3 regions of the Acidovorax sp. GW460-11-11-14-LB4 genome follow, and region 3 is predicted to be linked to each of the others. Evidence: predicted binding sites of a transcription regulator. Region 3 holds the regulator's gene; each other region holds the start of a gene.
What was found. Region 3 encodes FliA, which starts transcription of late flagellar genes. Its sites were predicted from a motif close to CTAAAGTTTNNNNNNNNNNNGCCGNTA; they were not measured.

Region 1: a site for FliA is predicted at 1,293-1,319, ahead of AC07X4_RS07345 (SPM autocatalytic domain-containing protein). Genes of this name have one in related genera too.
Region 2: a site for FliA is predicted at 1,811-1,837, ahead of AC07X4_RS00585 (YjfB family protein). Genes of this name have one in related genera too.

Annotation. Positions count from the first base shown of each region.
Region 1 covers NZ_JBWKYJ010000013.1:2,646-5,912, forward strand. Annotated here, with positions in the region: gene AC07X4_RS07340 (EAL domain-containing protein) at 1-1,215, shown strand, start outside; gene AC07X4_RS07345 (SPM autocatalytic domain-containing protein) at 1,349-2,437, shown strand; gene rpoH (RNA polymerase sigma factor RpoH) at 2,625-3,267, shown strand, end outside.
Region 2 covers NZ_JBWKYJ010000001.1:130,109-133,375, forward strand. Annotated here, with positions in the region: gene AC07X4_RS00575 (IMPACT family protein) at 1-193, shown strand, start outside; gene AC07X4_RS00580 (dihydrolipoyl dehydrogenase) at 348-1,763, shown strand; gene AC07X4_RS00585 (YjfB family protein) at 1,864-2,079, shown strand; gene AC07X4_RS00590 (NAD(P)/FAD-dependent oxidoreductase) at 2,108-3,253, opposite strand; gene AC07X4_RS00595 (amidase) at 3,267-3,267, opposite strand, start outside.
Region 3 covers NZ_JBWKYJ010000092.1:6,402-9,668, forward strand. Annotated here, with positions in the region: gene flhF (flagellar biosynthesis GTPase FlhF) at 1-563, shown strand, start outside; gene AC07X4_RS21860 (hypothetical protein) at 556-1,353, shown strand; gene AC07X4_RS21865 (RNA polymerase sigma factor FliA) at 1,520-2,236, shown strand; gene AC07X4_RS21870 (hypothetical protein) at 2,349-2,720, opposite strand; gene flgM (flagellar biosynthesis anti-sigma factor FlgM) at 2,763-3,083, opposite strand; gene flgA (flagellar basal body P-ring formation chaperone FlgA) at 3,178-3,267, opposite strand, start outside.

The DNA of each region.
Region 1 (3,267 bases), on a different contig from region 3:
TCGGGCCTCACCACGGCCGTGCTGTTTGTGGACCTGGACAACTTCAAGACCCTGAACGACACCCGGGGCCACGAGGTGGGCGACCTGCTGCTCAAGGACGTTGCCCAGCGCCTGCGCAGCTGTGTGCGCGAGCAGGACACCGTGGCCCGCCTCGGAGGTGACGAGTTTGTGGTGGTGCTGCAGAACCTGAGCAGTGACGCCCCCGAGGCCGCCGCGCAGGCGCGCACGCTGGGCGAGCTGATCCTGGCGCAATTGCGCCAGCCCTACGAGCTGGCGGGGCACGAACACCACTTCACCGCCAGCATCGGCGTGACCCTGCTCAATCACCAGCGCGACTCGGTGGACGAGGTGCTCAAGCAGGCCGACATGGCCATGTACCGTGCCAAGGACGCCGGGCGCAACACACTGCGCTTTTTTGACCCCGACATGCAGCAGGCCGTGAACCGCCGCGCCCGGCTGGAAACCGAGCTGCACAACGGCCTGCGGCGCGCGCAGTTCCTGCTGCTGTACCAGCCGCAGGTGGACAGCCAGGGGCGCGTGACCGGCGCAGAGGCCCTGGTGCGCTGGCAGCATCCGGTCCAGGGCATGGTGCCGCCGTCGGAGTTCATTCCGCTGGCGGAAGAATCGGGCCTCATCCTGCCACTGGGGCACTGGGTCATGGAAACCGCCCTGCGCCAGCAGGCCCGCTGGCAACAAGACCCGCAGTTTGCGCAGCTGAGCCTTGCCATCAACGTGAGCGCACGCCAGTTTCTGCAAGACGACTTTGTGGCCCAGGTGCTGGCGCTGGTGCAGCAGACCGGCGCCAACCCCGCGCAGATCAAACTGGAGCTGACCGAAAGCCTGCTGCTGGACAACGTGGACAGCGTGATCGCCACCATGCGCGCCCTCAAGGCCCATGGCCTGGGGTTTTCGCTGGACGACTTTGGCACGGGCTACTCGTCGCTCAGCTACCTCAAGCGCCTGCCACTGGACCAGATCAAGATCGACCAGGGCTTTGTGCGCGACGTGCTGCTGGACGCCAGCGACGCGGCCATCGCCCGCTCCATCATCGCGCTGGCAGGCAGCCTGGGCCTGTCCGTGATCGCCGAGGGGGTGGAGACCACCGCCCACTACCAATTTCTTTTGGCCCATGGCTGCCAGGCTTTTCAGGGCTACCTGTTTGGCCGCCCGCTGACGCTCGAAGACTTTGAAAGCCGGGTGCGGCAAGAGGTGTAGCTGGGGGGCGGAGACTGCCACCACGCCAGCCATCGGGTACCCGGCGAAAGGAAACAAGAAAAAGGGCAAGGCAACATTCAAGTTCTCTTTCCATGGCGTCGATATCTCTGTGTGGAAGCCCTGGAGGTGTCCCATGAAGATTGAATCGTCCGCCCTGCAGATGCAGGCCCAGCACGTTGCCAGCCGCGTGCACACCCAAAGCAGCCGCTTTGAAGCCTGGGTCGGCGAGCGCCGCCCCACCAGCGCCCCTGGCCTTACCCGAGCGAGCCCGGCCGTGCAAATTTCCAGCGCTGCACGCGTGGCCCGCGCCGCCCAGGAGGCCATCGACCCCACCCATGCCGCAGATGCCGCGCCCGGCAGCAGCCCCAGCGACGGCCTGACACCCCAGCTCGCCATGATCCGCGACCTGATTGCCCGCATGACGGGCGTGCAGGTGCGGGTGTACACCGGCCAGACGGATCCCGCACTCTCCCCACCCGCCAGCCGCCCCGCGACAACGCCGACCGCCGATGCAGGCCGTCCCCGTGCCGGGTGGGGCCTGCTGGTGGAGCAGCGCGAAGTGGTCGTAGAAACCGAAAGCACCCAGTTTGCCGCCCAGGGCATCGTGCGCACCGCCGACGGGCGGGAAATCCGCTTCAGCCTGCAGCTGGATATGCAGCGCAGCTACCGCCAGGAATCATCGTTCAGCCTGCGCCTGGGCGACGCTGTGGCGGTAGACCCGCTGGTCATCAACTTCGACGGCTCGGCCGCGCAGTTGCAGGACCTGCGCTTTGCGTTCGACCTGGACAGCGACGGCCAGACCGACAATGTGCCCCTGCTCTCAGGCAACCGGGGCTACCTGGCCCTGGACCTGAACCACAACAGCCGCATCGACAACGGCCGGGAGCTGTTCGGCCCCGGCACCGGCAACGGCTTTGCCGAACTGGCCGCCTATGACAGCGACGGCAACGGCTGGATTGACGAGGCGGACCCGGTCTTTCAGCAGCTGCAGGTGTGGACTCCATCGGCGGATGGCGCCGAGGGCGCCGAGGGCGCCGGCAGCCTGCGCACCTTGGCCGACGTGGGCGTGGGCGTGGGCGCACTCTCCACCAACGCCGTCGCCACCCCTTTTGCCCTGCGCGCCGCCGACAACGCCAGCCTGGGCACCGTGCGCTCCACCAGCGCCTACCTGCGGGAAAACGGCAGCGTGGGCACAGTGCAGCAGGTGGATCTGACCGTCTGACGGTATTGCAGCGCCAGCCCGTTACTATAATTTTTATAGCTTCACAGGCATGAAACACTAGCGCTTGATGGCAATTTAACTTAAAAAAAGTCCAACGGTATCAATGAGCAACCCGACGGGAACTCCGGGCTTAGCACTCAATCAGAGAGAGTGCTAATATCATGGCTTAGAGGAAAGGATTCCCGGAATGAACATTCAATCTGGAACCGCGACGATGTCTCTGGCGCCCGCCAATCCCTGGGCGCTGGTGCCCCCCTTGGGCAATCTGGACGCCTACATTTCGGCCGTCAACCGCCTGCCGCTGCTCACGCACGAAGAAGAGCAGACCTACGCACGCCAGCTCAAGGACAACAACGATCTGGACGCCGCCGGCCGGCTGGTGATGTCGCACCTGCGCCTCGTGGTTTCGATTGCACGCCAGTACCTGGGCTACGGACTGCCCCATGGCGACCTGATCCAGGAAGGCAATGTGGGCCTGATGAAGGCCGTCAAGCGCTTCGACCCCGACCAGGGCGTACGCCTGGTGAGCTACGCCATGCACTGGATCAAGGCCGAGATCCACGAATACATCCTGAAGAACTGGCGCATGGTCAAGGTGGCGACCACCAAAGCGCAGCGCAAGCTGTTCTTCAACCTGCGCTCCATGAAGCAGGGCTTCAAGGCCGATGCCTCAGCCGCCGATGCCGCCACGCACCGCGACACCCTGTCGGACCATGAGATCGACGCCGTGGCCGCGCAGCTCAATGTGAAGCGCGAAGAAGTCATCGAAATGGAAACCCGCATGGCGGGTGGCGACGTATTGCTGGACCCGGCCCCCGCCGACGATGGCG
Region 2 (3,267 bases), on a different contig from region 3:
CCAGGTGCCCTATGCCCTGGAAGGCCTGCTGCGCCGCGAAATTGAAGCTGCTGGCGCCGAATTGGTGGACGTGCAGCATGGCACGCTGGTCACCTTGCAGCTGCGCCTGCCCCAGACGCAAGCCGCCCCTTTTGTCCAACGCATCAACGACCACGGGCAAGGCCGAGTGGGCTGGACGGACCCCGAGGCCTGACCGGACGCCGAGACCCGGCCCCCAAAGGGCAACAAGCTCGGTTTTCACATGCGCGCAAGCGCCCTCATCGGCCTCACTGAAACGGCCTGTGCGCCTACAACGTTGCGGCGGCTCGCGCGTCACACTCCGGGTTTTCAGACTCCGAGAAAGCCCCATGGCCCAACCGCTCGACACCATCATCATTGGCGCAGGCACGGCGGGCCTGGCCGCGCTGCGTGAAGTGCGCAAGCGCACCGACCGCTACCTCATTGTCAATGAAGGCCCCTGGGGCACTACCTGCGCCCGCGTGGGCTGCATGCCGTCCAAAGCGCTGATCGAGGCGGCCAACGCTTTTCACCGTCGCCACACCTTTGAAGCATTTGGCCTTCGGGGCGCCAGTGCATTGACCGCCGACCTGCCTTCCGTGCTCCAGCGCGTGCGCGCACTGCGCGACGACTTCGTGGCGGGCGCCCTCAAAGCCACCAATGAACTGGGCAGCAACCAGGTGCCAGGGCGCGCCACGCTGCTGGGGCCGCGTTTGGTGGACATTGATGGCACGGCTTACGCCACGCGCAGCATCATCATCGCCACGGGATCACGCCCCCGTGTGCCCGAGGCATGGCTGGCGTTTGGCGACCGCATGCTCACCACCGACACCTTGTTCGAACAACCAACCCTAGGCCCCCGCATTGCAGTGATCGGCATGGGCCCGATTGGAGTGGAGCTGTCGCAAGCGCTCGCGCGGTTGGGCCTGCAGGTGGCTGCGTTCACCACTGGCCACACGCTGGCTGGCTTGAGCGACCCAACGCTGAATGCCGAGCTGGCGGCCCTGCTCAAGCAGGACATGGTGCTGCACATGGGCGCCGAGGCGCAGCTGCGCGAAGTGCCTGGAGGCATTGAAGTCGCCAGCGGCGCCAACCGCGTGGTAGTGGACCAGGTCATCGCCGCCATGGGCCGGGTGCCCAATATTGAACACCTGGGACTGGAGACACTGGGCGTACCGCTGGATGCGCGCGGCCTGCCCACCGTAGACCCACAAACCCAGCAAATTGGCAATTTGCCGGTGTTTCTGGCGGGTGACGCCAACACCCACGCCCCGTTGCTGCACGAGGCGGCCGATGAAGGCCATATTGCAGGCCTGAACGCCCTGGCCACCACTCCCACGCGCTTTCGGCGGCGCACCTTGCTGTCCATCGTGTTCGCCGACCCCAACGTGGCCGTGGTGGGACCGCGCGTGGCCGACATGGACGCGCACAGCACCGTCACCGGCACCGCCAGCTACACAAACCAGGGCCGTGCCCGCACCGCCCAGCGCAACCATGGACGCCTGTGCGTCTATGCGGACCATGCCAGTGGTCGCCTGCTGGGCGCCGAGCTGTGCACCCCTGACGGCGAGCACCTGGCGCACCTGCTGGCCTTGGCCGTGCAGCAGCAACTGACAGTGCACGACCTCTTGGGCATGCCCTTCTATCACCCCACGCTGGAAGAAGGCCTGCGCACCGCCTTGCGCGACGCAGCCCGCCAGCTGCCACACACCCACGCCTCCGACCTGGCCGCCTGCCCAGCCCTTGGGGTACCCGCGCTGGACTAGGCGGAGCACTACAGAGCAGGTCCACGACCGCTGAACATGTAACAACGCTCAAGCCGCGTTCTGCCGCGCCGATAACCCTCCATTGCCCCGAGGAGTCACCATGGACGTCGCCCTGACCAACAGCATCGTCAACACCGCTACCAATCTGGCCAGCGCCAAGACGTCGGACGCCTTGAACATGGTGGTACTGAAAAAGGCGCTGGACATGCAGGCCGTATCGGCCGCCACCATGATCGACGCCATGCAGCAGTCCATGCCCCAGCCCCAGCTGGCCACCAGCGGCACGCTGGGCACCAACGTCAACACCTTCGCCTGAGAGGCTGAGCCCCTCCCGTCTGGGCACCTCAGCGCAAACGCGCAGGCGACAGCCCTTCCACACCCAGGCCCTCGCGCACCAGCTCGTCGGCCAGCGGCTCGCCCCGCAACAGTTGCCGCGCCAGCAACGAGGCGCCCGCCGCGCTCTGAATCCCGTATCCGCCCTGCCCGGCCAGCCAGAAGAAGCCGGGCACGTGGTTGTCCCAGCCGATCACCATGTCGCCATCCGACACGAAGGAGCGCAGCCCGGCCCAGGTGTGCGACGGCCGGCGGATCTGGAAGCGGGTCATTTCCTCGATGTGATAAATCCCGGTGGCCACGTCGAGCTCTTCCGGCACCACATCGTGCGGATGTGTAGGGTCGGCATTGGCCGGCGAGCCCAGTAGTTGCCCCGCGTCGGGCTTGAAGTAAAAGCTCTCGTCGATGCCAATCACGGCTGGCCAGTGGGTGGCATCCATGCCCTCGGGCACCGGGAAGGTGAATGCCGTGCGGCGGCGCGGCTCCAGCCCGATGGGTGGCACACCGGCCAGGCCCGCCACCACATCGGCCCAGGCGCCCGCAGCATTGACGATGGTGGGGGCAGCAAACACCCGCCCATCGGCCAGCGTCACTTGCCATACATCACCCTCGCGGCGCACAGCCATGACCTCGGCGTTCGTCAGCACCTGGCCGCCGCGCTGGCGCAGGCCGCGCAGGTAGCCCTGGTGCAGGGCGTTCACATCAATGTCGGCCGCCTCGGGCTCGCTCATGCCGGCTGCCACAGCCTCGGGTTTGAGGCAGGGCAGCATCGCCAGCAGCTCAGCCTTGTCCACCCATTGCACATTGGGCGAGGTGGCGTGCGCTTCGTCGTAGGTCTGCTTGAGCAGGTCCAGCTGGTCCGGCCCGGCCACATAGACCACGCCCCGGGGTGAGAGGATGGGGTCAGCGCCAAACTCCGCCGGCGGCGCGTCGTAAAACGCGCGGCTCGCCCGCGTCAGCGCCTGGATGTTGGGCGTGCCATAGGTCGCCATGTACAGCGCGGCCGAGCGGCCGGTGGTGTGATAGCCGGGCTGCGATTCGCGCTCCAGCAGCAGCACGCTGGCGCCCTGCCCTGCCGCGCCGGACTGCACCAGTTGCCAGGCCACGGAGGCCCCGGCAATGCCTGCGCCGATGACGATGGTGTCTACGGTTTGCATCTGCTCCTCCTGCT
Region 3 (3,267 bases):
CACTTGACACCTACCGTGTGGGCGCGCACGAACAACTGCGCACTTACGGGCGCATGCTGGGCATCGTGGCCCACCTGGCACACGACCGCGCCGCGCTGCAAGACCTGCTGGGTCTGCTCAGCGGCAAGAAAATGGTGTTGATCGACACCACCGGCGTGGCCCCCAGGGACCCCCGCAAGCGCGACATGCTGGATGTGCTGGACCTGCCCCATGTGAACCGCCTGCTGGTACTCAACGCCGGCTGCCATGGCGACACGCTGGATGACGTGCTGACCGCCTTCAAGACCGACGGCTCGCAGCAGGCCATCCTGTCCAAGGTGGACGAAGCCGTGAAGCTGGGCCCCGCGATCGACGCACTGATCCGCCACCAGATGGTGCTGCGCGGCGTGACCAACGGCCAGCGCGTGCCCGAGGACTGGGAGCGTGCCAACGCCCACCAGCTCATCAGCGCCTCCATGCGGTCGCCGGCGAAGTCGGCTTTCGACCCCAAGGCCACGGACCTGAACTTCTTCTTCTCGCACTCTCCTGACACCGTGACGGAGGGGGGGCTGGTCGATGCTTGATCTGGGTTTTCACCAGGCGGCCAGCCTGCACAGCCTCACCCCGCAGGCAGAGCTGCGGCTGCTGGCAGTCGCCAGCCAGGGCAACACGGCGAGCGGCCTGGAAACGCTATGGCAGATCTGCGCCAGCCTGCAGCGGCTGGGCTATCCGGTGGTGGTACTCGACGGCACGGCGCAGGAGTCCGACGACAGCCCCGGGCTGCTGCACCTGCTGCAACATGCAACGTGGAATGACGGCGCCAGCCTGAACCTGGGCGCCACCGCATCCTCCCTCGCCGTGATTCCAGCGGCCAAGGGGCTGCAGCACCTGAGCCGCAAGGCCAGCGGCAGCACACGCTCGCCCATGGAGAGCTTGCTGCCCTGCTTCAGGACTTACGGCCTCATGGTGATTCACGCACCAGCCTCCACCCTGGGGCCCCTGCTCACCCACACGGCCACGGTGCCGCTGGTGGTCATGGGCAGTGGCGCAGCGGGCGTGATGACCAGCTACAAGAGCCTCAAGCAGATTGCGCTACACACTGGCTTGCCCTGCATGGTGGCCGCTTTGCTGCACGGCAACACCGCCGCCGAACGCCGCAAGGCCCAGTCCCAGCTGATGACCTTGCAGGCATGTGCCGAGCGCCATCTGGGCGGCCCGATACGAACCACCACCATTGCCACTCAGAACCCCCAGGAGCTTCAGCGCCTGGCCTTGCAACTGCTGGAAAATGCGGGCACTATGAACGGAGCGCTGGCTGCGCTGACACCCAGCAACTTGACAGGCATGCCTGCGCATTTTGTCCGGAGCCACTGACCAGAGCCTGTGATGCACCTCTACGTACGCACGTTGACCCGAAACGCTCCCCACGGTCTGGCAAGTTGCTGGCCCCGGGCGGCGGAAAAAGATCGGGTGATGGCACCCCCAAGCGGCTCCAGAACAAGATCGCATACCCGCCCTACCAGTGCATAACACCCTCTCTATGTACACCGCCAAAGGCCAGCTTGATCGCGATGCCATGATCCGCCAGCATGTACCGCTGGTCCGGAGGATTGCGCACCACATGATCGCCAAGCTGCCTCCCAATGTCGAGCTGGATGACTTGATCCAGGTCGGCATGATGGGGCTGGCCGAAGCCCTGTCGCGCTACGAAGTGGCACAGGGCGTGCAGTTTGAAACCTTTGCCACCCAACGCATCCGGGGCGCCATGCTCGACGAGCTGCGCGAGGGCGACTGGATGAGCCGCAGCTCGCGCAAGAGCCAGAAAGACATTGAACACGCTGTGCACCGGCTGGAGCAAAAGCTGGGACGCAGCCCGCTGGAGTCCGAAATAGCCAGCGAAATGGGCATGAGCCTGGCGGACTACCAGAATCTGCTGGGCAAGGTCCGGGGCACCCAGCTGGTGTACCTCGAAGACATGACGCATGGCAACGATGACGAGGATGGGTTTCTGGACCGCCACGTTGCCGACAGTGCGGCTGACCCGGTGGAGCTGCTGCGTGATCAACGGCTCAAGACGTCACTGGTCAACGCCATCAAAACCCTGCCGGAGCGCGAGCAGCACATCATGGGCATGTACTACGAACATGACATGAACCTCAAGGAAATTGCCGCCGTGCTGGGCGTCACCGAGTCGCGCGTGTGCCAGCTGCACAGCCAGTCCATTGCCCGGCTGCGGGCCAAGATGCGCGCGCACTGAGCGCCCCCACCGGCGGAAAACAGGCGCCGCACAGGTCGTTGCGGAGGGTCGGGTTACGAGCCGCCGCTTTTCGCGACCGGGCCCACAACCCCTTCAGAACAATGGATGCCGCTCAGCCTGCAGAGCGGTAGATGCGCGCCACACCCGGCGCGGCTCCGCGCGCCCCCAGGCCATCGCCATAGGTAGCCGCCGCATTGGGGGGCAACAGGCCGGCGGCTTGGCGGTCCGTGTTGGCGGCCAACCGGGCCAGGCTTTCACGGTGCAGGATCAGCATGCTGCGGATCGCATCCGCGCGCTTTTGCAGCGACGCCGGCAAGGGCGCCCCCCGCGCGGCCGCCTGCTCCAGCGCACGCGAAAAATCGGCCGCTGCATCACGCAAGGCCGTGCTGTTTTTTTCCAGGGAGGTAGGGTCGGCCGCGAGAAGTGCGGCGGAGACTTGTTCGATCAGCTGCTCAACAGCCGAGAGAGATTCTTCCAGAGACATGGCGCATTGTGCGATGGATTGCGCCCGGGAGCAAAACGCCGGTCAACCCCGCGAGCGGGACAGGATCTCCTGGGCGTTGGACAACAGCTTGTCGGCAATGGCTTCGGCGTCGACCGAGAATTCACCCTTTTCGATGGCAGCGCGCACTGCCTTGACCTTACCCGCGTCAAAATCTGCCGTGCTGCGGGTGGCAGGGCTGAGCGCCCGGGCCGCGGTGGACACAGTGACAGGCACACCGGCGGATGACGCCATCAGTGCGTCCTTGGTGGCTCCTTCAGCAGCGCTGGCTGGGGCCTTGGCTTGCTTGGCAAGCCCCGTCGGCGGCAACCCGCCCGGCAGTTCCGGTGTTTGACCTATCTTCATCGCTCTCTCCACCACCCCGTTGGATGTGGGGCATCAGTAGCAATGTTTTCGACCCATTTGGCCCGGACTTTAGCCATTTATTACCGGGGCGTCATCACAGAGTGACATCCACTGTCCCAGAATCATTCACAGTTCCACTTACGATACGGCCATTCTCCATGCGCACGCGCACAGTCTGCCCGAC